3 regions of the Oerskovia sp. NPDC057915 genome follow, and region 1 is predicted to be linked to each of the others. Evidence: riboswitches for the same ligand, from Rfam matches in the RefSeq annotation. Region 1 holds a riboswitch; each other region holds the start of a gene.
What was found. A riboswitch is a leader RNA that binds a small molecule or an ion and turns the genes downstream of it on or off. The one in region 1 is predicted to bind thiamine pyrophosphate.
Positions count from the first base shown of each region.

Region 2: it holds a riboswitch for thiamine pyrophosphate, as region 1 does, so the genes downstream of both, thiC (phosphomethylpyrimidine synthase ThiC) here and thiO (glycine oxidase ThiO) in region 1, are expected to answer to the same signal.
Region 3: it holds a riboswitch for thiamine pyrophosphate, as region 1 does, so the genes downstream of both, thiD (bifunctional hydroxymethylpyrimidine kinase/phosphomethylpyrimidine kinase) here and thiO (glycine oxidase ThiO) in region 1, are expected to answer to the same signal.

Region 1 is NZ_JBHVOS010000042.1:697-8,246, reverse strand. Features, by position in the region: gene ACFVQ3_RS18665 (thiazole synthase) at 84-908, opposite strand; gene thiS (sulfur carrier protein ThiS) at 985-1,212, opposite strand; gene thiO (glycine oxidase ThiO) at 1,209-2,549, opposite strand; TPP riboswitch at 2,556-2,633, opposite strand; gene thiE (thiamine phosphate synthase) at 2,871-3,503, shown strand; gene guaA (glutamine-hydrolyzing GMP synthase) at 3,565-5,142, shown strand; gene ACFVQ3_RS18640 (DUF2314 domain-containing protein) at 5,432-6,073, shown strand; gene ACFVQ3_RS18635 (glycosyltransferase family 4 protein) at 6,078-7,241, opposite strand; gene ACFVQ3_RS18630 (hypothetical protein) at 7,381-7,550, shown strand, end outside.
Region 2 is NZ_JBHVOS010000005.1:136,306-147,524, reverse strand. Features, by position in the region: gene ACFVQ3_RS05255 (alpha/beta hydrolase) at 1-98, opposite strand, end outside; gene ACFVQ3_RS05250 (hypothetical protein) at 223-798, opposite strand; gene clpB (ATP-dependent chaperone ClpB) at 1,061-3,676, shown strand; gene ACFVQ3_RS05240 (CAP domain-containing protein) at 3,951-5,075, shown strand; gene ACFVQ3_RS05235 (diacylglycerol/lipid kinase family protein) at 5,143-6,126, shown strand; TPP riboswitch at 6,238-6,347, shown strand; gene thiC (phosphomethylpyrimidine synthase ThiC) at 6,338-8,065, shown strand; gene ACFVQ3_RS05225 (response regulator) at 8,131-8,793, opposite strand; gene ACFVQ3_RS05220 (sensor histidine kinase) at 8,790-10,208, opposite strand; gene ACFVQ3_RS05215 (hypothetical protein) at 10,407-11,219, opposite strand, start outside.
Region 3 is NZ_JBHVOS010000008.1:139,791-151,009, forward strand. Features, by position in the region: gene ACFVQ3_RS07620 (DUF899 family protein) at 1-592, opposite strand, end outside; gene ACFVQ3_RS07625 (hypothetical protein) at 701-1,066, opposite strand; gene pip (prolyl aminopeptidase) at 1,171-2,112, shown strand; gene ACFVQ3_RS07635 (hypothetical protein) at 2,204-2,545, shown strand; TPP riboswitch at 2,642-2,742, shown strand; gene thiD (bifunctional hydroxymethylpyrimidine kinase/phosphomethylpyrimidine kinase) at 2,734-4,338, shown strand; gene ACFVQ3_RS07645 (hypothetical protein) at 4,417-4,689, opposite strand; gene ACFVQ3_RS07650 (quinone oxidoreductase family protein) at 4,686-5,741, opposite strand; gene ACFVQ3_RS07655 (ABC transporter ATP-binding protein) at 5,858-6,745, opposite strand; gene ACFVQ3_RS07660 (FadR/GntR family transcriptional regulator) at 6,735-7,421, opposite strand; gene ACFVQ3_RS07665 (2-isopropylmalate synthase) at 7,611-9,449, shown strand; gene ACFVQ3_RS07670 (VOC family protein) at 9,652-10,023, shown strand; gene argC (N-acetyl-gamma-glutamyl-phosphate reductase) at 10,162-11,219, shown strand, end outside.

The sequences.
Region 1 (7,550 bases):
GGACCGCCTTGGATGACCCGTGCGCTCTTGGTAGACCCCCGGGAGGTCTACCTCGCGCACACGGGTCTACCTCGGCGAACCGGTCACAGCGCCAGGTCCAGGTTGCCGGCACCCAGCAGGCCGGACCCCGTGAGCCCGGCGGCACCCGCCCCGGCCCGGCCCACCATCCCGTCGACCGGCGAGCTCGCGAGCGCCTGCTCGCGCCGCGGGATGCGGCCCGCGAGCGCCGCGAGCCGCCCGGCCTCGACCGCGAACCGCATGGCCGCGGCCATCCGCACCGGGTCGGCCGCGCGCGTGACCGCGGTCGCGAGCAGCACGCCGTCGCACCCGAGCTCCAGGGCGTGCGCGGCCTCCGACGCGGTCCCGATCCCCGCGTCCAGGATCACGGGCACGCGGGCCGCGGCCGCGATGGCCGCGATGTTGCGCGGGTTGAGGATGCCGAGCCCCGACCCGATGGGCGCGCCGAGCGGCATGACGGCCGCGCAGCCCACGTCCTCGAGGCGGCGCGCGAGGATCGGGTCGTCGTTGGTGTACGGCAGGACGGTGAAGCCGTCACGGACCAGCGTCTCGGCGGCCTGGACGAGCCCGATCGGGTCGGGCAGGAGCGTGACGTCGTCCGCGATCACCTCGAGCTTGACCCAGTCGGTGCCGCACGCCTCGCGGGCCAGGTGGGCCGTGAGGACGGCCTCCTTGGCCGAGAAGCAGCCCGCGGTGTTGGGCAGGGCGCGGATGCCGAGGCGGTCGAGCAGGCCCCAGATGCCGGTCTCGCTCTCGCCTCCTACGGATCCCGCGCCGCCCGACGGCCGTACCCGCGCGACGCGGCGCATCGCCACGGTCGTGAGCGCGGTCCCGGACGCCACGAGAGCGTCCTCGAGCGTGAGCAGGTTGGCCGCGCCGCCCGTGCCCATGACCAGGCGGGAGCCGAGGGGGACGCCCGCGACGACGAGGGGGTCGTCGGCCGCGCGGACCGTGTCCTGCCCGGCGTCAGCCACCCTGCACCGCCGTGACGACCTCGACGCGGTCGCCGTCGCGCAGGGTCGTGGACGCCCAGGTGCTGCGGGGGAGCACGGCGTCGTCGATCGCGACCGCGACGCCCCGGGGGACACCGGTGTCGGCGGCGAGACCGGGAAGCAGCGCGGCCACGAGGGCGGCGACGGTCGTGGGAGCGGCAAGGGGGTACGGCTCGCCGTTGACGAGCGCGGTGCTGGTCATGAGGTCCTCCGGGAGGTGGTGGGGTCGCCGAGGTCGAGGACTGTCGTGGGTCTCGACGGGACGGGGGCGGGCTCGGGGGAGAAGCGCATCGGGTCGATCGACGCGACCGCGGGGGGCAGCGGCTCCCCGGCCAGGAGCGCGTCGACCGCGGCCCCGGTGACCGCGGCGAGCAGCACGCCGTTGCGGTAGTGGCCCGTCGCGAGCACGAGGCCGGGCACGCTCGTGGGTCCCAGCAGCGGCAGGTTGTCCGGGGTGCCCGGGCGCACGCGCGGCGTGACCTCGACCAGGGCGAGCTCGTCGAGCCCGGGAAGGAGCGCACGGGCGTCCCGCAGGAGCGCGAAGACGCCGCCCGCGGTCGCGCGCCGGTCGTCGGGATGCTCCTCGCTCGTCGCACCGACGACGACCTCGCGGTGCCCGTCGGCGCCGGGCGTACGCGGTACGACGTACACCGGACGCCCTTGCACGATCCCGCGCACCACGTGGTCGAGCGTGAACCAGGGCGGGGCGTCGAGCCGCAGGGTCTGCCCTTTCACCGGACGGGTCGGGGCGCACACTTCGGGGACGCCCGCGAGCAGGCGCCCCGAGTCGGCCCCGGCCGCGAGGACCACGGTCCCCGCACGGTGCTCGGCTCCCGCGTCGTCGAGGACCCCGGTCACGGGTGCGCCGGGGCCGGGGGACCGCAGCAGCCGGGCGGCCCTGCGGTGCACGACGGCGGCGCGCGGGTCCCGCGCGAGGGCCGCGGTCAGGGCCCGGTGCACCGCACGGGGGTCGACCTGGTGGTCGCCCGGGGCCCAGAACGCTCCGGCCACGCGCTGCCCGACGAGCGGCTCGCGCTCCCGGGCGGCCGCGACCGTGATCTCGGTCGAGTCGAGCCCCCACGCCTCCTGCAGCGCGCGCACGCGCCGCCCGAGCGTCAGGTCGTCGCCGTCGTAGGCCAGCGTGAGCGTCCCGGTCGCCCGCAGCCCGACACCCAGCCCCGAGTCCGCCTTGAGCTCGGCCGCGAACGCGGGCCACCGCGCGGCGGAGTCGGCACCCAGGCGCAGCGCGGCCTGCTCCCCGAAGTCGGCCTCCGTCACGGGCGCGAGCATCCCGGCCGCGGCGTGCGTCGCGCCGTCCCCCGGGGCCGGGTCGAGGACGGTCACGCGCCGCCCCGCACGCGAGGCCCGCCAGGCCGCGGTGAGCCCCACGATGCCGCCGCCCACGACGAGGACGTCGGAGGCGCCGTCGGGCAGGTGGTCGTGGGGGAGGCCCGACGGCGCCGCGCGCCCGGCAGCCCCGTCGCGCCCTCGTGGGCGTGCGGGCAGGGCGGGTTGATCGGTGGACAGGGCTGCGCTCATGCGCTCGCTCCCTTCGCTGGCATGACCCAGATCAGGTTCGACGGTCGGCTCTCGCCCTCTCAGCCCCGTGCGGGGCTCCCGTGCTTCGCGGCCACCCTACAACGCGGCCGGGACCGGGCCGCGGCACGACCACGGGGTGCGCCACGGCCGCGCGCCGCGCGGGCCGTGCCTATCCTGGGCGCCGTGACCACCGCCCCGACCGGCGACGCCGCGCGCCGACCGCACCCCGAGCCCCGCCACCGCTCCGACGCCCGCGACGCCACCCGACAGGCGGCCCGTGACGCCACCCGGCCCGCGGCCCGCCAGGCCGCCGTCGAGAGGCTGCGCGCCGCCAGGCTGTACCTGTGCACCGACGCGCGCGAGGAGCGTGGCGACCTCGAGGACTTCCTGCACGCGGCGCTCGCGGGCGGGGTCGACGTGGTCCAGCTGCGCGACAAGACGCTCGACGTCGCGCGCGAGCTCCAGCTTCAGGACGTAGTCGCGCGCGTCGCGACCGAGCACGGGGCGCTGTGGGCCGTCAACGACCGGGCCGACGTCGCGCTGCTGACCGGGGCCCCGGTGGTGCACATGGGCCAGGGCGACCTGCCGGTGCCCGCGGTCCGATCGCTCCTCGGCGGGGGCCCGCTCCTGGGCCGCTCGACGCACTCGCTCACCCAGGCAGCGGCCGCCGAGGCAGACCCCGAGGTCGACTACTTCTGCGTCGGCCCCCTCTGGGCGACGCCCACGAAGCCGGGGCGCGACGCCGTCGGGCTCGACCTGCTGCGACAGGTCGCGGCGACGCGCCCGACGACGCCGTGGTTCGCGATCGGGGGCGTCGACGCCGACAGGCTCGACCAGGTGCTCGACGCCGGGGCCGAGCGCATCGTCGTGGTCCGCGCGATCACGGGCGCGGCCGACCCCGAGCGGGCCGCGCGCGAGCTGCGCGAGCGGCTGCCCGCCCCACCCGTGCAGTGATCCCCGTCGCACGTGCTGGACCGATGCCGGGGATCGGCCCCGGGCCAACTATCCTGGGGTGGTGACACCCACCCCCTCAGCCCCCCGGCCCGTATTGGTCGTCGACTTCGGCGCACAGTACGCCCAGCTGATCGCGCGTCGCGTGCGTGAGGCCAAGGTGTACTCGGAGATCGTCCCTCACACCTTCACCGTCGAGCAGATGCTCGCCAAGGACCCGGCAGCGATCATCCTGTCCGGCGGTCCGTCGTCCGTGTACGCGCAGGGTGCCCCCTTCGTGGACCCCGCGCTGTTCGACGCGGGCGTGCCCGTCCTGGGCATCTGCTACGGCTTCCAGGCCATGGCCAAGGCGCTCGGTGGGACGGTCGCGCAGACCGGGCTCAGCGAGTACGGCGGCACGGCCGTCGAGGTCTGCCAGGCAGGCGCGCTGCTCGCGGGCTCGCCCGACCAGCAGACCGCCTGGATGAGCCACGGCGACGCCGTGCACGCGGCGCCCGAGGGCTTCGAGGTCCTCGCGACCTCGGCCGGCTCCCCGGTCGCGGCCTTCGAGGACACGGGCCGCCGCCTCTACGGCGTGCAGTGGCACCCCGAGGTCAAGCACTCCCCGCTGGGCCAGAAGGCCCTCGAGAACTTCCTGTACCAGGGCGCCGGCCTCGCCGGTGACTGGACCCCGGGCAACGTCATCGCCGACCAGATCGCGCTCATCCGCGAGCAGGTCGGGGACGCCCGCGTCATCTGCGGCCTGTCCGGCGGCGTCGACTCCTCGGTCGCGGCGGCCCTCGTCCAGCAGGCCGTGGGCGACCAGCTGACGTGCGTGTTCGTCGACCACGGCCTGCTGCGTGCGGGCGAGGTCGAGCAGGTCGAGCGCGACTTCGTCGCCGCCACGGGCGTCAAGCTCGTCGTCATGGACGAGAAGCAGCGCTTCCTCGCCGCGCTCGCGGGCCACTCGGACCCCGAGACCAAGCGCAAGATCATCGGTCGCGAGTTCATCCGTGCGTTCGAGGAGGCGGCGCGCCAGATCGTCGAGGCCGAGGGCGAGCACGGGGGCGAGGTCAAGTTCCTCGTGCAGGGCACGCTGTACCCGGACGTCGTCGAGTCCGGCGGCGGCGAGGGCACCGCGAACATCAAGAGCCACCACAACGTGGGCGGCCTGCCCGACGACCTGCAGTTCTCGCTCGTCGAGCCGCTGCGCGCCCTGTTCAAGGACGAGGTCCGTGCCGTGGGCCGCGAGCTCGGCGTGCCCGAGGTCATCGTGGCCCGTCAGCCGTTCCCCGGTCCCGGGCTCGGCATCCGCATCGTCGGCGAGGTCACGGCCGAGCGCCTGGAGATCCTGCGCGCGGCCGACGCGATCGCGCGCGAGGAGCTCACGAAGGCCGGGCTGGACGACGAGATCTGGCAGTGCCCCGTGGTGCTCCTGGCCGACGTCCGCTCGGTCGGCGTCCAGGGCGACGGCCGCACCTACGGCCACCCGATCGTGCTGCGCCCCGTGTCCTCCGAGGACGCCATGACCGCGGACTGGACCCGTCTGCCGTACGACGTCCTCGCGATCATCTCGACGCGCATCACGAACGAGGTCAAGGACGTCAACCGCGTCGTGCTCGACGTGACGAGCAAGCCGCCGGGCACCATCGAGTGGGAGTGACGTCCCGCTGAGCCGTCGAGGGCCGGCCCCTGCAGAGCGATCTGCGAGGGCCGGCCCTTCGGCGTTCCGGGGACCGGGCTGCGCCGCGCGCACCGGGGTGCGGAGCGCGGGGTCCCTATCGGGGCACGCAGGCCCGACGGCGGCGCGCGCCTCCTGCGGACGGCGTCGGCTCGTCGTGCGGTACCTTGCCCGTCATGGACCCTCGCGCCGCCCGCCCACGCCTGCTCGGTGAGCGTTGATGCTCGGTCGCTCCGGACGGTCGCAAGTCCCTGCGCTCGACGAGGTCGTGGTGTCGAGCGTCGATGTCCTGGAGCTCGGTCGGCCCGTGACCAGGGTCGTCCGGTGGCCCGACGGCTGGGTGTACCTCGCTGCGGTCGAGCCTGACGGGTCCCAGCCGATGACCGTGGCCTTTCACGACCTGCTCCTGCTCGACCCCGGGCTCGCGAAGCTCTCGCTCCGTCGGGCCCAGGTCGCGATCCGTGCCGCGCGCGCCGGCACCGTGGGGCCGTGGGCCGTCCTCGGTCCGTACAACTCCCGGATCGTGGCGCAGATGCTCGACGACGGCACGCTCGACCGCAAACAGGACGGGATGCTGCGGGACCTCCCCGAGGACGGCGACCCCGGGTCGTGGCCCGACCCCGAGGTGTGGTCGCTCCGCGACGTCGTCGCCTGGAACGTGCAGCACCCCCGGACGTACCCGGTCCCTGAGGACACGTCGGGTGTGGCCCCCGGGACGCTCGTCAAGCTCGTGTTCCTCCCCGACGAGGGCATCGGAGAACGCATGTGGGTGCTCGTGACGGAAGTCGACGGCGACCGCCTGGTCGGCGTGCTCGACAACGACCCGGCCGCCATCGTGGGCCTGCTCGCCGGGGACCGCGTCGAGTTCGAGCGTCGGCACGTCCTGGACCTCGACACGCGACCCCGGGGGTGAGCGGTCAGCGTCGTGCGGTGCGCGCCACCCGCTCCGCTCGGTACGCCGCCGCCTTCTCGTAGGCCTTCTCGACGTCGGCGAGCACGCTCGGCCACCCGCTCGAAGGTCGGACCTCGCGGTTGTGCGCGACGATGCGGTCGAGCAGCCCGTCCTGCGTCACGAGCCGCACGATCTGGTCCGTCATCTCCGCGTCGTCGGCGGCGAGCAGCCCGTCGACCCCGTCCGTCAGCCGCTCGGCCACGCCCGACTCCGCGCGCGTCACCACGGCCAGGCCTGCGGCCTGCGCCTCGAGCGCCGCGATCCCGAACGACTCCTGGACGGCGGGGGCCACGAACACGTCGGCGCGCGAGTAGAGACGCTTGAGCTCGTGCGCGCCCAGGCGGCCCGGGAGGCTGACCGTCGAGGACAGCCCGTGCTCCTTGACGAAGCGCCGGGCCGCGTCGAGCTCGGGGCCCTCGCCCGCGATCGTCGCGAACAGCGCGTCGTGCGGGAGGCGCTCGGCGGCCTGCCGGATCGACTCGAGCAGCGGCAGGACCCGCTTGCGGGGCGCGAACCGGGTCGCGGCGACGACGTGCACGGCCTTGCCCTCGCCGCGCGCGTCCCGCTCGACGCGCGGCACGGCCCACTCGTCGAGGTCCAGACCGTTGTGCAGGATCTCGACGGGGACGTCGGGCCCCGCGATACGGCGCAGCGGTGCCGCGGTCAGCTCGCTCACGGCCGACAGCAGGATCGGCAGTCGCGACCAGTGCGTCACACAGTCGAGGGCGGCGAACCAGCGCTCGGCCGACCCCCAGACGCTGTGCACGGTCAGGACCGCGGGCAGACCCAGGCGCGCGACGGGCTGGAGAGAGGCCTGCACCGACGGCGTCAGGACGCCCATGTGCAGGTGCACGACGTCGGGTCGCACCTCCCGCAGGATCCGCGTCACGTGGTGTGCGGCGCGCGGGTGCACGGGGTAGCCACCGGGGATCCGGGCTGCGACGCGGTGGACCGTGACGCCGTCGTGCACCTCGCTGCTCACGCCGTGCTCGCCGCGTGCCGCGGGCGTCGTGGTGACCACCTCGACGTGGTGGCCGGCCGCGGCCTGCTGGGCCGCGAGACGGCTCACCTGGGTCTCGATGCCGCCGAGCAGCGGCAGGTAGCAGTCCGTCACATGGGTGATCCTCACCCCTGGATTCTCCCATCGACGCGTCCACGGCCCGTGCCCGGCTGGTCGGTTTCGGGAGTGAACGGACCGTTCGTCCGGCGGAAACGACGAATCGTCGCTACCTTGACATCAAAGAATCGGCTCGGGGAGGGATATCGCAATGTCCAGCACTGTCACGGTTCGGCCGGCGAAGGGCGTAGGGGTCATCGGGATCCTCACCGTCATCGCCGGGATCGTCATGATCATCGCCGGTGGTGTCACGTGGGGTGTCGTGACCTCGCAGCTGTCGGCCGAGGACATCACGGTGTCCGACGACGCGGACTTCCTCGC
Region 2 (11,219 bases), on a different contig from region 1:
GCCTTGCGGACGAGCGTCGCGGTGTCGCCTCCCGGGAGGTCGAGCGTCCGGGCGACCCAGTCGGGTCCGAGGACGTCCTGCTGCCAGCCGTGCGTCATGGTGCTGCCCTTCGCGCGCGGACTCGGGCGGTGCCGCGGCGCCCCGCCATTGTCCACCGCCGGGGCGGGCCTGTCAGAGCGAGCGTGGGCTCCGTGCCGCGCTCGCTCTGACGGGCCGTGGGTCTCAGGCGGGCGGGGTGAGGCCTGTCGGGGGGACCGGGGGAGCAGGTGGCGTCGCCGGCGGGGCGGTCTGAGGGGTCTCGCGCAGGCGGGTCGACTCGTCCATCTCGGAGTCGTCGAACGGCTCGGTGCCGGGCTCGGTGACGTGCGCGGTCCAGGTCTGGGCGGGTGCCGCGGGCACTGCGGGTACGGGAGGTGCCGGAGGCGCGGGCAGCGCGCTCGGCGGGGCGTACGGGTCCACGGTCGCCTGCGGAGGGGCCGGCGGCTGCGCGGGGTAGGCCTGGTACGGAGGCTGCTGTGCGCCGGGTGCTCCGTAGGGCTGGGCGGGCGGGGCGGCCTGGGCCGGGTAGCCGCCCGGCCCGGGCTGCCCCGGGTACCCGCCCTGCCCCGGGTACCCGCCTTGCCCCGGGTACCCGCCCTGCCCCGGGTACCCGCCCTGCCCCGGGTACCCGGCGACGGGTGCGCCGTAGGGCTGCGCCACGGGCACCTTCTTGGGACGCAGGAGCAGCCAGGCGACGACGCCGATCACGACGAGGCCGACGAGGACGACGGCGGCGACGAGGAGGAGCGCGAAGTTCATCGGAGACCTCCGGCGGGACGAACGGTCGTCGCCCTGGTGCGGTCTGCGTGGTCCGGTGCGATGGTGGCGAGAGGTTCGAGCCGTCGTGTCTTCACACCCACAGCATCCCGTGGATCGGTGGCGGTGAGAAGGGGGCGGTCATCGGTCGGTCCTCGGCTCGGACGCCTCATCGCCGACATGACGGACAGAGTTGAGTGGAATAGGCTCAAGTCAGGTCCTGTTGTTCCAGGTAGACCCAGACCCTGAAGTATCCGGAGACCCCATGGACACCAAGTTCACCACCATGTCCCAGCAGGCCATCGGCGAGGCCATCCAGACCGCCTCGGCCGCCGGCAACCCCCAGCTCGAGCCCGTCCACCTCCTCGCCGCACTGCTCACGCAGGAGGGCGGCGTCGCCGTCGGGCTCCTCGACGCCGTGGGCGCGAACGCGCAGGCCATCGGCCAGAAGGTGCGCGCCGCGCTCGTCGCGCTGCCCACCGCGAGCGGCTCGGCCGTCGCCCAGCCCACCGCCTCGCGCGGCACCTCTGCCGCGCTCGACCTGGCCTCGAAGGAGGCCCAGGGCATGGGGGACGAGTACGTCTCGACCGAGCACCTGCTCATCGGCATCGCTGCGGGCTCCTCGCCCGCCGCGCAGATCCTCGGCGACGCCGGGGCGAGCGCCGACGCGCTGCGCTCCGCGCTGCCCGCCGTCCGGGGCTCGGGCCGCGTGACGAGCCCCAACCCCGAGGGCACGTACAAGGCGCTCGAGCAGTACGGCCAGGACCTCACCGCCGCCGCCGCCGAGGGCAAGCTCGACCCCGTGATCGGGCGCGACTCGGAGATCCGCCGCGTCGTGCAGGTCCTCTCGCGCCGCACCAAGAACAACCCGGTCCTGATCGGTGAGCCCGGCGTCGGCAAGACGGCCGTCGTCGAGGGACTGGCCCAGCGCATCGTCGCGGGCGACGTCCCCGACTCGCTCAAGGGCAAGAAGCTCATCTCGCTCGACCTCGCGGCCATGGTCGCAGGCGCCAAGTACCGCGGCGAGTTCGAGGAGCGCCTCAAGGCCGTCCTGGAGGAGATCAAGTCCTCCGACGGCGAGGTCGTGACCTTCATCGACGAGCTCCACACGGTCGTCGGTGCGGGCGCGGGCGGCGAGGGCGCCATGGACGCGGGCAACATGCTCAAGCCCATGCTCGCCCGCGGCGAGCTGCGCCTGGTCGGCGCGACGACCCTCGACGAGTACCGCGAGCACATCGAGAAGGACCCCGCCCTGGAGCGCCGCTTCCAGCAGGTCTTCGTGGGCGAGCCCTCGGTCGAGGACACGGTCGCGATCCTGCGCGGGCTCAAGGAGCGCTACGAGGCGCACCACAAGGTGACGATCGCCGACTCGGCGCTCGTGGCCGCGGCTGCGCTGTCCGACCGCTACATCACGGGCCGCCAGCTCCCCGACAAGGCGATCGACCTGGTCGACGAGGCCGCGTCGCGCCTGCGCATGGAGCTCGACTCCTCGCCCATCGAGATCGACGAGCTCCAGCGTGCCGTCACGCGCCTGGAGATGGAGGAGGTCGTGCTCTCCGAGTCCGACGACCCCGCCTCGCGCGAGCGCCTCGAGAAGCTGCGCGCCGACCTCGCCGACCGTCGCGAGGAGCTGTCCGCGCTGACCGCACGCTGGGACGCCGAGAAGGCGGGCCACAACCGCGTCGGTGACCTGCGCGCCAAGCTCGACGAGCTGCGCGTCCAGGTCGAGCGGGCCATCCGCGAGGGCGACCTCGAGACCGCGGGCCGCATCCAGTACGGCGAGATCCCGCAGCTCCAGGAGCAGCTCCAGGCCGCCGAGCAGGAGGAGGCGTCGATCGACGTCGACGAGTCCGCCACGGCGCAGCAGGCGCCGATGATCGCCGACAAGGTCGGCGCGGACGAGATCGCCGAGGTCGTGTCCGCGTGGACCGGCATCCCCGCGGGCCGCATGCTCCAGGGCGAGTCGGAGAAGCTCCTGGCCATGGAGGACGTGATCGGCAAGCGCCTGATCGGGCAGAAGGCCGCGGTCGCCGCGGTGTCGGACGCCGTACGACGTTCTCGTGCGGGCGTCGCCGACCCCGACCGCCCCACGGGCTCGTTCCTGTTCCTCGGCCCCACGGGCGTCGGCAAGACCGAGCTCGCGAAGGCGCTCGCGGACTTCCTGTTCGACGACGAGCGCGCCATGGTCCGCATCGACATGTCGGAGTACGGGGAGAAGCACAGCGTCGCCCGTCTGGTCGGTGCCCCTCCGGGGTACGTCGGCTACGAGGAGGGCGGCCAGCTCACCGAGGCCGTGCGGCGCAGGCCGTACTCGGTCGTGCTGCTCGACGAGGTCGAGAAGGCGCACCCCGAGGTCTTCGACATCCTGCTGCAGGTCCTCGACGACGGCCGGTTGACCGACGGTCAGGGCCGCACGGTCGACTTCCGCAACGTCATCCTGGTGCTGACGTCGAACCTGGGTTCGCAGTACCTCGTGGACCCCATGCTCGACGACACGGCCAAGCGTGAGGGCGTCATGTCGGCGGTCCGGTCGAGCTTCAAGCCGGAGTTCGTCAACCGGCTCGACGACGTCGTCATCTTCGACCCGCTGAACCTCGACGAGCTGGGGCGGATCGTGGACATCGCGGTCGAGCGGCTGGCGGAGCGCCTCGCGGACCGTCGCCTCACGCTCGAGGTCACGCCGGCCGCGCGCGAGTGGCTCGCGCTCGAGGGCTTCGACCCCGCGTACGGGGCGCGCCCGCTGCGCCGCCTGGTGCAGCGCGAGATCGGCGACCGCCTGGCGCGCAAGCTGCTCGCGGGCGAGGTCGCGGACGGCGACACGATCGTCGTCGACCGTTCGCTCACCGAGGGCGAGGGCCTGGAGCTGACCGTCCAGCGGTGACGCGCGCGCCGTCGGCGGGAGGCTCCTCCTGCCCGACGGCGCCGCTCGCGCCGTGCGTGAGAGGCCCGGTCCCGGAAGGGACCGGGCCTCCGTGCGACCTGGGGCTGGTCGTCGCTTCACGCCGCGCGGGGTCGACGACGAACCGAATCCCGGCGGAGGCCGGGGCTCAACTGGTCCTACCGAGCGTCTGGTTTTCACCCGCACCGTCGGGGCATACTGGGCAATCAACCCACATCCCACCGACGGAAGGTCGCTCGTGCCGCCGGAGTCCCCGATGCCCGACCACCTTCCGCAGACCCGTGCCGCGCGCCGGCTCGCCGAGCAGGCCGCCGCCTCGCCGTCCCGGGCCCAGCGTCGTCGGCGCCGCGCGGAGGCCGTCCGGCACGCCCGCTCGACCGGCGTCACCGGCGTCAGCGGCAGAGCGCGCGGACCTCGTGCCCTGCCGCAGGTCGCGGTCGTGACCCTCGGGCTCGTCGGCGGCCTGCTCGTGGTCCCGGCCACCCAGGAGCTCAACGGCGAGGGGCGCGGTCTGGAACCGCTCGGCGCCCGGTGGGACGCCGCGCTCGGCCGGGGGGACGACCGTGCCGGCCGCAGCGCCGACGGACGCGAGCCGCTGCTCGCTGAGGCGGGGAGCGGCGGAACCAGCGGGGGTGCCGCGCAGCAGCCCGAGGGCACCACCGCCGACCAGCCGACCGACGCCCCGCCGTCACCCGAGCAACCCACCGACGAGGCCCCGGTCCCGTCGCCCCCGCCCGCTCCAGAAGCCCCCGCTGCACCGCCCCGCCAGGGGGCGACCGGGCCCGAGGTCCAGGAGATCCAGGAGCGCCTCCAGGCGCACGGGGCCACCGTCTCGGCCGACGGCGTCTTCGGTGCCGGGACCGACAGCGCGCTGCGGACGTTCCAGGACGCGAACGGCCTCGAGCCCGACGGCGTCGCCGGCCCCGCGACCCGGGCCGCGCTGCTCGCCGACCCGACCACGACGACCGGTGGAGCCGGGAGCGCGGGGGGAGCGACGTCGTCGGGCACGGGGGACGCCGCGGGTGACACGGCCGCCGCCCTCGCCCTCGTCAACACGCACCGCGCCGCCGCAGGCTGCCCCGCGCTGCGCGCCGACGACCAGCTCGGGCGCGCCGCGACCCTGCACGCGCAGGACATGGTCGCGCAGGGGTACTTCAGCCACACGAGCCTCGACGGTCGGACGTTCGGCGACCGCATCACCGCCCAGGGCTACGCACGACCGGGTGGTGAGAACATCGCCGCCGGGCAGAAGACCGCCCAGGCCGTGGTCGACGCCTGGATGGCGTCCGAGGGGCACCGCGCGAACATCCTCGGCTGCGACTTCACGACCATGGGGCTGGGGCGCGCGGGCAACACCTGGGTGCAGGTCTTCGGGTACTGAGCGCGCCCGGAGTGCCCGAGTCGTCCCGTTGCCGGGCGAGCACGTGCTGCGCACGACATACTCAGGTGTGAACCCGTCCCAGGAACAAGCGCCCGAGACCGCAGCCCAGCAACGCCTCGACCACGCACCGCTCCGCTCGGCCGTGATCGTCAACCCGAACCGTGTCGAAGGGCTCGACGAGCTCCGCCGCACCATCGAGACCCAGCTCGCCGACGCGGGCTGGCCCGCCCCGGCATGGCTCGAGACCACCGCCGAGGACCCCGGCACGGGCCAGGCCCGGCAGGCCGTCGCGGACGGTGCCGAGGTCGTGTTCGTGAGCGGCGGCGACGGCACCGTGCGCGCCTGCATCGAAGGGCTCGCCGGGACCGACGCGGCGCTCGCCGTCCTCCCCGGCGGCACGGGCAACCTCCTCGCGGGCAACCTCGGCATCCCGCCCCGGCCCGAGGACGGCATCCGCCTCGCGCTCGACCGCGGCCGGCGGGCCGTCGACATCGGCGAGGTCGACGGGCAGGCCTTCGCCGTCATGGCCGGCATGGGGCTCGACGCCGCGATGATGGAGGACGCACCGACCGCGCTCAAGGCCAAGGCCGGGGCTCTCGCGTACGTCGTCTCGGCATTCAAGCACCTCGCCGACGACGAGATGAAGGTCGAGGTGCGCGTCGACGACCGGCCCGTGCTGCGCCGTCGGGCACGGACCGTGGTCGTCGGGAACGTCGGCAAGCTCCAGGCGGGCGTCAACCTGCTGCCCGACGCCGAGCCCGACAACGGCCAGATGGACGTCGCGATCATCGCGCCCCGCAACCTCGGCCACTGGGTCCAGCTCCTCGTCGGCGTGCTGCGCGGACGCCGCCGCGTCCCCAACATGGAGGTGCTGCGCGGGTCGCGGATCTCCGTGATCTCCGACCGGCCGCAGCCGCGCCAGCTCGACGGCGACGTGATCGAGCCAGCGAAGAAGCTCGAGGTCAGCGTCCGCGCCGGGGCGCTGTGGGTGTGCGTCTACCAGCCCGACACGTCGGACGACATCGCGGAGGGGGCGCCCGCAGACGGGTGACCGGGTCCGCGCTCACGGGGAGACGGGTGGTCGCGGGACGATCGCGCCGACGCCCGGCGACGTGCGCTACGGTGGCCGCGCACCACCCCGCACCACCCCGCACCACACAACTTCACACCCCACGGGAGCTCGCAGCAGCGAGCTGAGAGGGCGGCTCAGCGCCGCCGACCGTTCGAACCTGTTCGGATCATGCCGACGTAGGGAGAGAGCAATGAGCTCTGAGACCGCTGTGCCCGCAACCACCGGGCCCACCAGCGCTGTGCGCGCCACCACGGCAGCCACGAGGCCGCACACCATCACGACCGGACCCATCGCCGGGTCCGCCAAGGTCCACCACCCCGTCCCGGGAGCGGAGCACCTGCGCGTCCCGGAGCGCCGCGTGCACCTGAGCAACGGCGAGCACCTGGACCTGTACGACACCTCGGGCCCGTACACCGAGGTCGACGACCCGTCGGCGTTCGACCTCGCGGGCGGCCTGCCCGCTCTGCGGGCGTCGTGGCTGCGGCCCGACGCCGTACCGACCGAGCACGGCGCGGGCGGCGCCCGGACGCAGCTCGCGTGGGCGCGCGCGGGGATCGTCACCGACGAGATGCGGTTCGTCGCGGCGCGCGAGGGCGTCGACGTCGAGCTCGTGCGCGACGAGGTGGCCCGCGGCCGGGCGGTGATCCCGGCCAACCGCAGGCACCCCGAGATCGAGCCCATGATCATCGGCAAGGCGTTCGGCGTGAAGATCAACGCGAACATCGGCAACTCGGCCGTGACGTCCTCGATCGAGGAGGAGGTCGAGAAGATGGTGTGGGCCGCGCGCTGGGGTGCGGACACCCTCATGGACCTCTCGACGGGCAAGGACATCCACGAGACCCGCGAGTGGGTGCTGCGCAACTCCCCGATCCCCGTGGGGACGGTGCCGCTCTACCAGGCGCTCGAGAAGGTCAAGGGGGACCCCGCGAGGCTCACGTGGGAGATCTACCGCGACACCGTGATCGAGCAGGCCGAGCAGGGCGTCGACTACATGACCGTGCACGCGGGCGTCCTGCTGCGCTATGTCCCGCTGACCGCGCGCCGCGTCACGGGCATCGTGTCGCGCGGCGGCTCGATCATGGCGGCGTGGTGCCTCGCGCACCACCGGGAGTCGTTCCTCTACACGCACTTCGCGGAGCTGTGCGAGATCCTGCGCGACTACGACGTGACGTTCTCCCTCGGCGACGGTCTGCGTCCGGGGTCGATCGCGGACGCCAACGACGCGGCCCAGTTCGCCGAGCTGCGCACGCTGGGGGAGCTGACCAAGGTCGCGAAGTCCTACGGCGTGCAGGTCATGATCGAGGGCCCTGGCCATGTCCCCATGCACAAGATCGTCGAGAACGTGCGCCTCGAGGAGGAGCTGTGCGAGGAGGCGCCGTTCTACACGCTCGGCCCGCTCGCGACGGACGTCGCGCCCGCGTACGACCACATCACGTCCGCGATCGGGGCCGCGATCATCGCGCAGGCCGGGACCGCGATGCTCTGCTACGTCACGCCCAAGGAGCACCTGGGGCTGCCCGACCGCGACGACGTCAAGACGGGCGTCATCACGTACCGGATCGCGGCGCACTCGGCCGACCTCGCCAAGGGGCACCCGCGCGCGCAGCTGCGGGACGACGCGCTGTCGCGTGCCCGGTTCGAGTTCCGCTGGCACGACCAGTTCGCGCTGTCGCTCGACCCCGACACCGCGCGCGCCTTCCACGACGAGACCCTGCCGGCCGAGCCCGCCAAGACCGCGCACTTCTGCTCGATGTGCGGGCCCAAGTTCTGCTCGATGCGGATCTCGGCGGACGTGCGGGAGTACGCCGAGAAGAACGGGCTGACGTCGGTCGAGGCGATCGAGGCCGGCATGGCGGAGAAGTCGAGCGAGTTCGCCGACGCGGGCGGCCGGGTGTATCTCCCCGTGACGCCGAGGTAGACCCGTGTGCGCGAGGTAGACCCCCTAGAGGTCTACCTCGCGCACACGGTTCTACCTCGGCCGGATCACCGTGGCGACGGGGCGGCCAATCCCCGTTCGTACGCCCACACCACGAGCTGGACGCGGTCGCGCACGCCCGTCTTGGTCATGATCCGGCTCAGGTGCGACTTCACGGTGCTGGCCTCGAGGAACAGCGTCGCGGCGATCTCGGCGTTCGACTGCCCTCGGCACAGCAGCGCCAGGATGTCGTGCTCGCGCGAGGTGAGCAGGCCCGAGGCGACGTCGTCGGGGGCGGCGGGGGACCGCCGTCGGGCGAACTCGTCGATCACGCGCCGCGTGAGCGTCTGGTCGACCAGTCCCTCGCCCGACGCCACGCGCCGCACCGCGTCGACCAGCACGTCGGGCTCGGCGTCCTTGAGCAGGAACCCGCTCGCCCCGGCCTCCAGCGCGCCGAACACGTAGTCGTCCAGGTCGAACGTGCTCACCACGAGCACCGGGACCGGGTCGACGACGCCGGGCCCCGCGAGCGCGCGCGTCGCCGTGATGCCGTCCCCGCCGGGCATGCGGACGTCCATGCACACGACGTCGGGCCGCTCCCGGCGCGCGACGCGCACGGCGTCGGCCCCGTTCGACGCCTCGCCCACGACCTCGAAGCCCTCGCTCTCGAGGATCACGGTGAAGCCTGCGCGGACGACGGCCTGGTCGTCAACCAGCACCACTCGGGTCATGGGGCCTCCTGCCCGACGGCGGAGCGCGGCTCGTCCGCAGACGTCGCCGAGCGCTCGGGGATGGTGGGAGGCACGGCGTCGGCCGGCCTGGGGACGGTGAGCCGGACCCGCCAGCCGTCGCCGGGCACCGGGCCGACGTCGAGCGTCCCGCCGACGAGGGTCGCCCTCTCGGTCATGCCGATGAGGCCGTGGCCAGGCCCGGTCGGGGCGTCCGGCGTGCCGGGTGCCGCACCGGACGGCCCGGCCCGGCCGCCCGACCCGATCGCCCCGACGGGCAACCGGTTGGTCACGGTGACTGCGAGCGCGGCCTGCTGGTAGTCCGTCACGACCTCGATCGCGCGCCCGGGCGCGTGCCGGCGGGCGTTGGTCAGCGCCTCCTGGAGCACGCGGTAGACCGTGAGCTGGGCCGCGGGGGACAGGTCGAACGGCTCGCCGAGCCGCACGTCGCGCACCTCGGCGCCTGCGCTGCGCGCGAGGTCGAACAGCTCGACCGCGTCGTCGAGCGTGGGCTGCGGTGCTGCCGGTGCCTCCTCGCCCGGCTCGCCGGGACCGGTCTGCGACGAGCTGCGCAGGATGCCGACGACGAGCCGCAGGTTGTCGAGGGTCTCGCGTCCCTGGGTGCGGATCCAGCGCATCGACTCCTTGGCGCGCTCGGGGTCGCGGTCGACGAGGCGCTCGGCCGCGGCCGCCTGGACGACTATCCCCGACAGGTGGTGCGCGGCGACGTCGTGCAGCTCGCGTGCCATGCGGCCCCGCTCCTCCAGGACGGCCTGCGCCGCGAGCATGTCACGCTCACGCTCGGCCTGGGCGACGCGCCCCTGGAGCTGGGCGAAGAGCTCGCGGCGCGTGCCGACGTACGCGCCGACGAGCGCCGAGGCCACGTACGTCAGGAGGGCCGAGGCGAGGCCTCCCCAGACCTGCACCGCGACGGGCGTGCCGCCCGCCGACGTGATCGGTACCGGACCGCCGAGCACGAAGCCCAGCAGGACCTGCACGCCCGCGGACGCCCCGGCCGCCCACAGGGCCGTGCGGCGCGGCGCGTACGCCCCGACCGAGTACGCCGCGACGAGTGTCGCGGGCGCCTGGAACGAGACGAGGGCGGGAAGGACCGGCACGAGCGCGACCTGGCCCACGACGACCAGCGCGAGCGCGAGCAGCGGCGCACGACGGCGCAGCGTGAGCGCCATGGCCTGCGCGACGACGATCGTGATCGCGGCGACCCGGCCAGCCGTCGAGAACCGCAGGGAGTCGGGCGCCCCTTCGACCAGGATGCCGAGGTCCGTCAGGGCCACGCGCTCGATGACCAGCAGGAAGCTGACCGTGAGCGCCGCGACGACCCCGCCCAGCAGGGCGTCCCGGCCCGTCGGGGTACGGATGCCGACGGCGTCGAGCCGGCGGTGCAGGGCGTCGAGCACGAGGGCTCCTCTCGGGATCGTCGGGCGGCGGTCGGCGGTCGGCGGTCGGCGGTCGGCGGCCGGCGGTCGGCCGACGGGTGGTGTGGCGTCAGAGGTGCGGGAACCCAACCGGGTCCAGGGGGATGGCGACCTGCGCACCCGGGTGAGCGGCGCCGTCGGGCACCACGGTACGTGGCCGTGGCGCCCGACGGCGCCGCGTCAGACGAGGTCGCGGCGACGGAACGTCACCGCGCCCGATCCGAGCGCGACCGCGACCCACACGACCAGACCCAGCACCGCGGCCCCGACGCCCATCGGGGCGAGGCCGCCCAGGACCGACGTCGCGCTCTGCCCGGTCGACGCGAGCGACCCCAGTCCCAGCGGCAGCCACGCCGCAGCGCTCGACGTGCCGCCCGAGAGCAGCACGACCGCGGCCTGGATCAGCGGCTCGACGACCACGAGCCCGACGACGACGAGGATCGCCGCGACCTGCCCGCGGACCAACGTCCCGATGCCCAGCCCGAGCCACGCGAACAGCACGAGGACCAGCAGCCCACGCCCCCACACGCCCAGGACGTCACCCGCACCGACCATGAGCTGCGCGCCCGGCGTCGACGCGACCGCCGCGAGAAGGCCCAGGGCCGTGAGCACCGCGAGCGCGGCACCGATCACGAGCGCGACGACGGCGGTCGCGCCCGCCTTGCCCGCGAGGACGCGCAGGCGCGACGGGACGACGAGGGCCGTGGGGACGATGCCGCCCGTGCGGAAGTCGGTCGTGACCGCGAGGACACCCAGCAGCAGCATGCAGATGACCGAGACCCCCGCCGAGCCCGACCCCGCAGGGCCGTTGCCCAGCAGGTCCAGCATCGCGCGCTGCACGGGCGCTGCGCCCAGGTCGGTGATGCCCGTGAGGTCGGGGGCGAGGTCGGCGGTCAGACCGGGCGAGGCCTCGAGCCCCACGGTGGCGCCGCCCCCCAGGCCCTCGAAGCTCGACAGGACGCGCGGCAGGGCGATCGTCAGGGCCTGGACCAG
Region 3 (11,219 bases), on a different contig from region 1:
GCGTCATGTCCAGCAGGGCGAACGCGGGGTTGGTCGGCTCGGTGCCACGGCCCGTCGTGCGGTAGGTGAGGAACACGTCGTCGCCGTCGCGCAGGAAGAACGAGAGGTAGCCCATCTCGCCGCCGACGGGCGCCTCCAGGTCGCGCACCGAGTACCAGGGCTGGGTGTAGCCCATGAACTCGACGTACGGGGCGACCTCGTCCCACGCCCCGGTCGTCACGAGAGCGAACGAGACGCCGCGCGCGTTGAGGTACACGGCGTCCTTCAGGTGCCACGCCGTCCAGGTGCAGCCCTCGCACTGGCCCTGGTGCGGCGCGCCGTCGTGCCACATGTGCTGGTAGACCACGAGCTCGTCGCGACCCTGGAAGAGGTCCAGGAACGGGACGGGGCCGTCGGGACCGACGACCTCCACGGTGCCGTCGACCCTCGCCATGGGCAGCCGCCGCCGGGCCGCGGCGATGGCATCACCCTCGTGGGTGTGCGCCTTCTCCCGGACCAGGAGCGCGTCCCGGGTGGCTTCCCAGGTGGCCAGGTCGACGACGGGCGGGCGGCCTGACGGGGCTGCGGTCGGGTCCTCGGGCGGGGTCGTCATGGTGTCCTCCGTGCGGGCTCGTGCAGGGCCGCGCCGGACGGCGCTCACCTGCGGTCACGAGGGCAGACTCGGGACCGGGCCGGAACTCATCGTCGGTGGCGCTGCCCGTCAGTGGTTTCGGCGCCCGCGCGAGGCGCCGAACGGGCCGCCCACGAACAGCCCCAGACCGAGCACGAAGCCGAAGTCGTACCAGTTCCCGTTGTTGTGGACCTCGTAGATGTTCACCGTGTCGGTGAACAACGAGACCACGAACGTCACGGGCACGATGATGCCCTGCCACAGGCCGAGCCAGAACCCGGCCGGGCTGCCGTCCGCGGTGGGCGTGCCCACGTCGGGGTTGGGACCCGGGGCGCAGGCCGCGAGCGCGAGCGCCCCGACGACCAGTGCCGCGGCGAGGACGACGCGTCGGGCTCGTGCGGACGTGAGCGCCGTACGTGCGGAGTCGTGGGGTGAGACGTCGTGCGTCGGGCGCATGGCCGACCTCCTCGTGGCTGGACCGGACGGTCGCCCCCAGCATCCGCCGTGGCGCGGCTCGGCTCAACCGGAGGGCGTCGGTCGCGCTCGGTACGCTGCCGGACATGTACGCCGCGACCCCACCCCACGCCCAGGGACTCCTCGACGTCGGCGACGGCCACGAGATCTGGTGGGAGGTGCGGGGCAACCCGGACGGCAAGCCCGCGGTCGTGCTGCACGGCGGTCCGGGAGCGGGGTGCACCCCGGGTTCGGCTCGGCCGTTCGACCCCGAGAGGTACCGGGTCGTGCTGCTCGACCAGCGCGGATGCGGTCGGAGCCGGCCGCTCGCGAGCGACGACGACGCCGACCTGCAGGCCAACACCACGGCCCACCTGCTCGCGGACGTCGAGCTCCTGCGCAAGCACCTGGGCATCGACGCGTGGCTGGTCCTCGGGACCTCGTGGGGCGCGACGCTCGGGCTTGCGTACGCCGTGGCGCACCCGGAGCACGTGACGGAGGTGGTCCTGGGCGCGGTCACGAGCACGACTGCCCGCGAGGTCGAGTGGATCACGCGCGAGATGGGGCGGCTCTTCCCCGAGGAATGGGACCGGTTCGTCGCCGAGGTGCCCGTGGCGGAGCGCGCCGGCAACCTCGCGGCGGCCTACGCCCGCCTGCTCGCCTCTTCGGACCGAGCGGTGCGTGAGCGCGCGGCGGCGGCCTGGTGCCGCTGGGAGGACGTGCACGTCTCGCTGGTGCACGGCTTCGAGCGGTGGGACCGCTACGACGACCCGACCTTCCGGCTGCTGTTCGCGCGCCTCGTGACGCACTACTGGTCCCATGCGGCGTTCCTGCCCGACGGCGCACTGCTGGCCGGGGTGCGCGCGCTCGGCGGGGTCCCGGCCGTCCTGGTGCACGGGCGCCAGGACGTGTCGGGACCGCTCGACGTCGCATGGCGCCTGCACCAGGCGTGGCCGGGGAGCGAGCTCGTGGTGCTCGAGGGCGCAGGGCACGGGGGACCAGGGTTCCCGGAGGCGCTGGTCGCGGCGACGGACCGGTTCGCGGGCTAGCCCGCGCGCCGGTCCGGTACGGTGGTGGCTCCACGCTGCCCCGCCTGCCCCACCTGCCCCGCAGTCGACGACGACCACCGAGGTGAGCGCCATGCCCCGCCGTTCCGCACTGCTCCTCGGAGTCCTGGTCGTGTCGTGCGGCTCGCTCGCGCTCGGTGCCGCGCTCGGCGCGGCCGGACCGGTCGCCGTGCCCGCCGAGGGGCCGTGGTCCGTCCATGTCGAGGGCCCGTCCGAGGGTGACGCGGAGTGCGCGGCGGATCCTGCCGTCGCCTTCGCCCTGACCCCGGCGATCATGCCCCCGGTCGGGACGTCGTTCGGGCTGGTCCCCGACGCCACCCGCGCCGACCTGGAGCGCGTCGTGTCGTGTCTGGCGAAGCACGTGTCGACGTCGCGGATCAGTGTCGTGCCGACCGGGACCCCGGCGTCCCCCTGACCGCGTCGCAGGGCGGGTCGCCGGGCGGGTCGACGGTGCTGGTGCCACCTGGCAAGCGGCAGCCCCCGGGTGTGCCGTCCGCCCGCTAGAGTTCCCTGCGAAGACACGGGGTGCCCGCTCCCACGAGCCGGGCTGAGATCACACCCGTCGAACCTGATCTAGCTAGCACTAGCGAAGGGATGTCGGCAATGTCGCTTGCTGCCACCACACCTGTCCTGCCCGTACCCGCCCGCACGCCGGCGGCGGACGCCCAGGCCGCGGACGAGCACGGCGCGTCGCGGGGGGCCGAGCCCTCCCGCCCTCGCGTCCTGTCGATCGCCGGCACGGACCCGACCGGGGGCGCCGGGATCCAGGCGGACCTCAAGGCGTTCGCGGCCCACGGCGCCTACGGCATGGCGGTCACGACCGCTCTCGTCGCGCAGAACACGCACGGCGTCCGCACGGTCCACGTCCCCGGCGCGGACTTCCTCGCCGAGCAGCTCGACGCGGTCTCCGACGACGTGGTGATCGACGCCGTGAAGATCGGCATGGTCGCCGACGAGCCCAACGCACGGGCGATCGCCGCGTGGCTGGGGCGCGTGCGGCCGCCGTTCGTCGTGCTGGACCCCGTCATGGTCGCCACGAGCGGCCACCGCCTGCTCGACGAGGGGGCCGAGCAGGCCGTGCGTGAGCTGGTCGCGCTCGCCGACCTCGTGACCCCCAACCTCCCCGAGCTCGCCGTCCTCGTCGGCGAGCCCGCCGCGACCACCTGGCCCGACGCCCTCGCCCAGGCGAGGCGCCTGCACGCGGCGAGCGGCGCCGTCGTGCTCCTGAAGGGTGGTCACCTCACAGGGGAGGAGTCACCCGACGCGCTGGTGGGCGCTCGCGGGCCCGACGACGTCACGACCTTCTCCGCGCCCCGCGTCGACACCGTGCACACCCACGGGACCGGGTGCTCGCTGTCGGCGGCGGTCGCCGCGCTGCGACCCCGGCGGGACGGCTGGGAGAGCGCGACGCGCGACGCCAAGACCTGGCTGACCGGGGCGCTCCGGGCCGGGGGAGCGCTCGCGGTGGGCACGGGCCGCGGACCCGTCGACCACCTGGCGCACCTGCCCGCGCTGGGGCAGCGGACGTTCTCCGAGGAGGCGTGGGAGCGCGTCGCGGGCTGGCGCGAGGCCGTCGAGAGCATGGGGTTCGTGCGGGCGCTCGCGGACGGGAGCCTCGCGGCCGGGGACTTCGGGTTCTACCTCGCGCAGGACGCCGCGTACCTCGCCGAGTACTCGCGTGTGCTGTCGCGGGCGAGCCAGCTCGCGCCGACGCCCGAGGCGCGGCAGTTCTTCGCCGGCGCCGCGGTCGAGTCGCTCGAGGTCGAGCAGGCGCTGCACCGCGACTGGTTGGGCGAGCACGCCGGGATGGACCGCGGGGCGGTCGAGAGCGTCGACCCGTCGCCCGTGACGGCCGCCTACACCAACCACCTGCACGCGGCCTCGAACGGGTCCTACGCGGAGACGGTCGCGGCCCTGCTGCCGTGCTACTGGCTGTACTCGCACGTCGGCGACGTCCTGGTGCGCCGGGCGGGGGACCTCGACGGGCACCCCTACGCGCGGTGGATCTCGCTCTACGGCGACCCGGCCTTCGCCGAGGCCACGCGCACCGCGTGCTCGTTCGCCGACGAGGCCGCGCGCTGGGCCTCGCCCGCCGAGCGCGAGCGCATGCTGCGCGCGTTCGAGCTGTCCTCGATGCACGAGTACCTGTTCTTCGAGCAGGGGCTGACGCGACCGACCTGGCCCGCGCCGCCTCTCGCTGCGCGCTGATCTCCCGCCGAGGAGCGAGCAGTCGCCCCGGACCTGGCTCGACCCGGGGCGACGGCTGACCTCTCGCCGCGGGAGTCGCTAGACGCTCTGCGCGCCGCCGTCCGGGTACCCGCAGTCGTACCCGGGTGGCCACCAGCGCCACGTCGTGGTGACCTCGCTGGTCGAGACGCCCTCCGGGCGGTCGGCCAGGCACTGCGTGCGCATCTGGTCGAGCCCGACGGTCAGGTAGTACACCGCGAGCACGCCCGTGAAGACGACCACGAGGACCGTCACCGCCAGGCGCAGGCGGCGGTCGGAGCGGCGGGTGGGCTCGTCCTCGCCGGGCCGTGGCGGGACCCAGTCCCAGCTCACGGGGCGGGGTCCGTCGTCGGGCCGGAGGCGGCGCCGGTGCCGGTGACTCCGTCGCTGCCGGGCTCGAGGTCCGGCACGAGCAGGACCTTGCCGGTCGTCGCGCGCCCCTCCAGGGCGCGGTGCGCGTCGGCGGCGCGCGCGAGCGGGAACGTCGCGCCCACGCGCACGTCGAGGTCTCCCGACGCGACGAGCGCGAACACCTCGCTCGCCCGGTCGAGGAGCTCGGCGCGCGTCGCGGTGTAGTCGTCGAGCTTGGGGCGCGTCGTGAACAGCGAGCCGCCCTTGTTGAGGCGTTGCAGGTCGAACGGCGGCACCTGGCCCGAGGACCCGCCGAACAGCACGAGCATGCCGCGGCGGCGCAACGACGCGAGGGACGCCTCGAACGTGTCCTTGCCGACCGAGTCGTAGACGACGGCGACGCCGCGCCCGCCCGTGAGGTCGCGCACGATCGCGGGCAGCTCGGACGTGAGGTCGTCGAGCTCGGCGTAGTTCACGACGTCGGAGGCTCCGGCCGCGCGCGACAGCTCGGCCTTGGCCTCGGTCGAGACGGTCGTGATGACGCGCGCGCCGCGGCGCACCGCGAGCTGGGTCGCGAGCAGCCCGACGCCGCCGGCGCCCGCGTGCAGCAGGACGTCGTCGCCGGGCTGGACCGGGTACGTCGAGGTCACGAGGTAGTGGGCGGTGAGCCCCTGCAGGCCGACGGCCGCCGCGACGCGCAGGTCGACCGACGCCGGGACCGGGATCGCGACGTCGGCGGGGACGACGACCTGCTCGGCGTACGAGCCGAACGCGTTGGTCCACGCGACGTGGTCGCCGGGCTCGAAGTCAGCGACCCCCGGGCCGACCGCGGTGACGACGCCGGCGCCCTCGGTCCCGACCACGTGGGGATACGCCATCGGGTACACCCCGGCCCGCCGGTAGGTGTCGATGAAGTTGACCCCGGCCGCCGCGACGTCGACGAGGAGCTCGCCGGGTCCGGGGACGGGGGTCGGGAGCTCGACGAGCTCGAGGACGTCGGGGCCGCCTGCCTGGAGTGCCTGGATCACGCGCATGGGGTCAGCCTAGGTGGCGGGACCCGGGTCGGTGGTCGGGGCCTCGCCGAGTGTGCAGTTCGGGCGGTCCAGGGCGCCCACCAGCAGCCCGAACTGCACACTCGGCGAGCCGGGCTTCAGGTCGTCGCAGGACCCGCCGAGGCCCGCCAACGTCCGCGGTGGCGTCCGACGTGGATGGGGTGGTCGAAGCAGCGCGAGACGGCCTCCGTCGTCAGCACCTCGTCGGCCGGTCCGGCCGCCGACACGCGACCCGGCGCGAGCAGCAGCGCGTGGGTCGTGGACGTGGGCAGCTCTTCGAGGTGATGGGTCACGAGCACCGAGGCGACCTCGGGGTGAACGACCCGCACGGCGTCGAGCGTCGAGAGGAGCTGCTCGCGCGCGGCGACGTCGAGGCCCGTGCTCGGCTCGTCGAGGAGCAGCAGCTCGGGTTCGGCGACGAGCGCCCGGGCGATGATGGTGCGCCCACGCTCACCCTGGGACAGCGTGGTCCACGGCTCGCGCTCCTTGCCGCCCAGGCCGAGGTGGGTGATCAGCGCGCGAGCACGGTCGACCTCGTCGGAGGTCGGCGCCCACCGTGGACGCAGTTCGATCGTGCCGGTGAGCCCCGTCAGGACGACCTCCTGGATCGTCAGGGCGGTGCGCAGCAGGTGACGCGGGTTCACGTGCCCGACGCGGCGGTGGAGGGCCTGGACGTCGACGCGCCCGAGCGTGTGGCCGAGCACGTCGACCGAGCCGCGCGTGGGGTGGTTGCGCGCGCCGCACAGGCTGAGGATCGTGCTCTTGCCCGCGCCGTTGGGGCCGATCAGCGCCCAGTGCTCACCCGCACGGACCGTGAGGTCAACGTGCTCGAGGATCGTTCGGCCGTCGCGGACGAACGCGACGTCGCGCAGGTCCAGCACGGCGGGGTCGCTGCTCGCCGGGGGCGACGGTGCGAAGAGCGTCCGGTCCTGGGCGGGCGCCGGGGACAGCGGCGAGGAGGCCGGGGACGTGGTGTCAGTGCTCACGGGTGACCTTCTCGTGGACGGAGGTGAGGTGCCGGCGGCTCGTCGCGGCGGCCCGGTCGGCATCGCGGTTGCGGACGGCGTCGAGGATCGCCTCGTGGGCGTCCTGGTCGTGCCGGTGGCGCTTGCCCGGGCCGTCGAGCTCGATCATGTCGACCATCGCCCGGCGCAGGCGGGGGAGGAACGTCGCGAACAGGTCGGTCAGGACCGCGTTGTGCGCGGCGTCCACGACCGCACGGTGGAAGACCAGGTCGGCGTCGACGTACTCCGGTGCGCTCGCGGTCGCGGGGATCTTGCCGCGACCCGCGAGCGCCGAGTCGAGCGTACGGAGGTCGGCCGGGGTGCGGCGGGTCGCGGCGAGCCGCGCGGCCTCTGTCTCCAGGGCGCCGCGGACCTCGAGGACGTCGACGATCTCGCCGCGCCGCAGGACCTCCTCCCAGTCCTCGCCCGACTCGGCCCGGACGACGTAGACGCCCGAGCCCTGGCGGCTCTCGAGCACGCCTTTGCCCGCGAGCTGCCGGACGGCCTCGCGCACGGTCGATCGCCCGACGCCGAGCTCTGCCGCGAGCGCGTGCTCACCCGGGAGGCGGTGGTCGAGCGGCCACGTGCCGGTGCGGACGCGGTCGAGCATGAGCTCGGCCGCCTGGTCGGCGAGGGGGAGCCGGCGGAGAGTGGGCATGGGAGCCAACCTCTCAGGTTGTCTGAGGACTTGATCGCCGCTAGCGTACTCGACATGTCGTGGAGCGCACTCCTTCTTGGTCGCCGCGGCGGGGTCTGAGCCGACCGGCTCCCCGCCGTGGGGGTCTGCCGTGCGCCGGTCGGACCCTCCTGCCGCGTACCGCGCGGCCCGCACCCCGGAGCCACGACCATGACCACGAGCCCGTTCCCCATGCTGCGCACCCCCGACGGCCCGCCCGCCCCTGACCAGCCCGCGTGGAACCGCCAACGCGCCTCGCACATGCCCTCGCACCGCTACGAGGACGTGTTCTCGCGCGTGCCGGTCCCCCTCACTGACCGCCGGTGGCCCGGCAACCGACTCTCGGTGGCACCGCTGTGGGTGCCCGTGGACCTGCGCGACGGCAACCAGGCGCTGACCGAGCCCATGGACCCGGCGCGCAAGCGTCGTTTCTTCGAGCTCCTGGTCGCGATGGGTTACACCGAGATCGAGGTCGGCTACCCGTCCGCCTCGCAGACCGACTTCGACTTCGTCCGCCTGCTCGCCGAGACGGACCTGGCGCCCGAGCACGTGACGGTCGTGGTCTTCACCGCGGCCCGGGCGGACCTGGTCGCCCGGACGTTCGAGTCGGTCCGCGGGCTGCGCAATCCCGTCGTGGTGCACCTGTACGCGGCGACCGCGCCCACCTGGCGCGACGTCGTGCTGGGCAAGGACCGTGCCGAGCTCTCGGACCTCGTCGCGGCTGCGGGCGCCGAGGTCCTGCGCCACGCGGGGGACGACTCTCGGGTCCGCTTCGAGTTCTCGCCCGAGGTCTTCAACCTCACCGAGCCGGACTACGCGCTCGAGGTCTGCGCGCGCATGACGACCCTGTGGGACGCCACCGCGGAGCGGCCGGTGATCCTCAACCTCCCGGCGACGGTCGAGGTCGCGACCCCCAACGTGTACGCCGACCAGATCGAGTACATGCACCGGAACCTCGACCGTCGCGACGCGGTGATCCTGTCCGTCCACCCGCACAACGACCGCGGCACGGGCGTGGCGTGCGCGGAGCTGGCGGTCCTGGCGGGCGCGCAGCGCGTCGAGGGCTGCCTGTTCGGCAACGGCGAGCGCACGGGCAACGTCGACCTGGTGACCCTGGGCCTCAACCTGCACGCACAGGGCGTGGACCCCATGATCGACTTCTCCGACATCGATGAGATCCGCCGCACGGTCGTGGACTGCAACGGCATCGGTGTCCACGAGCGCCACCCGTACGCGGGCGACCTCGTGCACACGGCGTACTCCGGGACGCACCAGGACGCGATCCGCAAGGGGTTCGCGCGTCACCGTGCCGACGCGCGTGCCACGGGCCTTGACCCGGCGGACGCTCCATGGAAGGTGCCGTACCTGCCTGTCGACCCTGCCGACGTCGGGCGCTCGTACGACGCCGTGGTGCGGGTCAACAGCCAGTCCGGCAAGGGCGGCATCGCGTACCTGCTCGAGTCCGCGTACGGCCTGGAGCTGCCGCGACGACTCCAGGTCGACTTCGCGCGCCGGGTCCAGGCGCACGCGGACGGCAGCGGGGGAGAGGTCACGGCCGAGGAGCTGTGGCGCCTCTTCGAGGCAGCGTACGTCCTGCCCGACGGCGGAGGTCGCCAGGTCGTGCCGCTCGCCTGGTCGGTGGCGCAGCCAGAGGCGGACGGCGACCACGAGCGGCTGGACGTCGCGCTGTCCCTGGACGGTGAGCGGGTCGAACGGTCCGCGTCCGGGTCCGGGCCGGTCGACGCGCTCACCCGAGTCCTGGCAGGGCTGGGCATGCCGGTCGAGGTGCTGGGACTGACGCAGCAGTCGGTCGCCTCGGGCAGCGACGCGGGGGCCGTGACCTACCTGGAGCACCGCGCCGCAGACGGCTCGGTCGTGTGGGCGGTGGGGCGGGACGAGTCGGTGCTGGGCGCGAGCGTTCGCGCGGTGACCCGGGCGGCGGCGAGCCGACCCCGTGCGACGGCAGCGGTGCGCCAGAGCCAGGTCGTCGCCTCGGCGGACCGTGCCTGAGCGACGCGCCCGACCCCGGTCGCGGCGGTGGGACGAGACGCCGCTGCCCTCTCACCCCCAGCGTGAGAGCGAGCCTTCGCCGAGTGTGCAGTTCGGGCGGTCCAGAGCGCCCACCAGCAGCCCGAACTGCACACTCGGCGAGCACGGCGCGTCGATCAGCGTCGTCCGGCCCCGTGTCGGTGCCGCGTGGCACGCTGCCCGCATGGCTACCCACGCGCACGGCATCCACCACTCGATCGACTACCTCGAGCTCTCGGTCACGGACATGGCGGAGGCGCAGGCGTTCTACGCGCAGGCCTTCGGGTGGGAGTTCGTCCCCTACGGCCCCGGCTATGCGGGCTTCCGGACGTCCGCGGAGGTGGGCGAGGCGGAGGCCGGCGGGCTGGCGCTCGCGGACCAGGTCACCCGGGGCGGCCCGCTGGTCCTCCTCTTCTCGTCCGACCTCGACGAGTCGCTCCTGCTGGTCCAGGACGCGGGCGGGGAGATCGCCGAGGGGCCGTACGACTTCCCGGGTGGCCGACGCTTCCACTTCCTCGACCCGAGCGGCAACGAGCTGGGCGTCTGGGGGAAGTAGGTCCCGATCGGGCGGGGTGCGGAACCCGAGGTGGGGCACAGCGGGGCGCAAGGCCTGGGAACCCTGGGCTCGGCCCCTGGTGGGCGACGCGTCGTGGTCCGTTCCCGATCGACTGCATAACTATGTATAGTTCTGCATATGACGATCACAGTGGCAGTCGCCGGTGCGTCCGGCTACGCGGGCGGGGAGATGCTCCGGCTGCTCGCCGGGCACCCCGAGGTCGAGATCGGCGCGCTCACGGCGCACTCCAACGCGGGGTCGCTGCTCGGGCTGCACCAGCCGCACCTGCGCTCTCTCGCCGACCGCGTCCTGCTGCCCACGAGCGTCGAGCACCTGGTGGGCCACGACGTCGTCGTGCTCGCACTGCCGCACGGCGCGTCGGGCGAGATCGCCGCGCAGCTCCCCGACGACGTCCTCGTCCTCGACCTGGGAGCGGACCACCGGCTCGCGTCCGCCGCGGACTGGACCGCGTTCTACGGCTCCGAGCACGCGGGCACCTGGCCCTACGGCCTGCCCGAGCTCCTGATCACCGAGCAGACCGGTGCGGGCGTCGAGTACACCAAGCAGCGCGAGGTCCTCGCGGGTGCGCGTCGCATCGCCGTCCCCGGCTGCAACGTCACGGCCGTGACCCTGGGCCTGCAGCCCGGCATCGCCGCGGGCCTGCTCAGCCCGGTCGACGTCGTCGCGGTCCTCGCGAACGGGTACTCGGGCGCGGGCAGGTCGCTCAAGACGCACCTGCTCGCCTCCGAGGCCCTCGGCTCCGCGCAGCCCTACGCCGTGGGCGGCTCGCACCGCCACATCCCGGAGATCGCGCAGAACCTGCGCTCGGCCGGCGCCGACGAGGTCACGATCTCCTTCACGCCGACCCTCGTGCCCATGGCGCGCGGCATCCTCGCGACCGCGACGGCCCGCCTGGCCCCCGGCCACGAGGACCTGAGCGTCGCCGACCTGCGCCAGGCGTACGAGCAGGCGTACGTCGGCGAGCCGTTCGTCGAGCTCCTGCCCGAGGGGCAGTGGCCCACCACGGCCATGACGTTGGGCGCCAATACGGCCCTGGTGCAGGTCGCGGTCGACCGCGCCGCGGGCCGCGTCGTGACCGTGACCGCGATCGACAACCTCGTCAAGGGGACCGCCGGCGGCGCCGTGCAGTCCATGAACATCGCCCTGGGGCTGCCGCAGACCCTGGGCCTGACCAC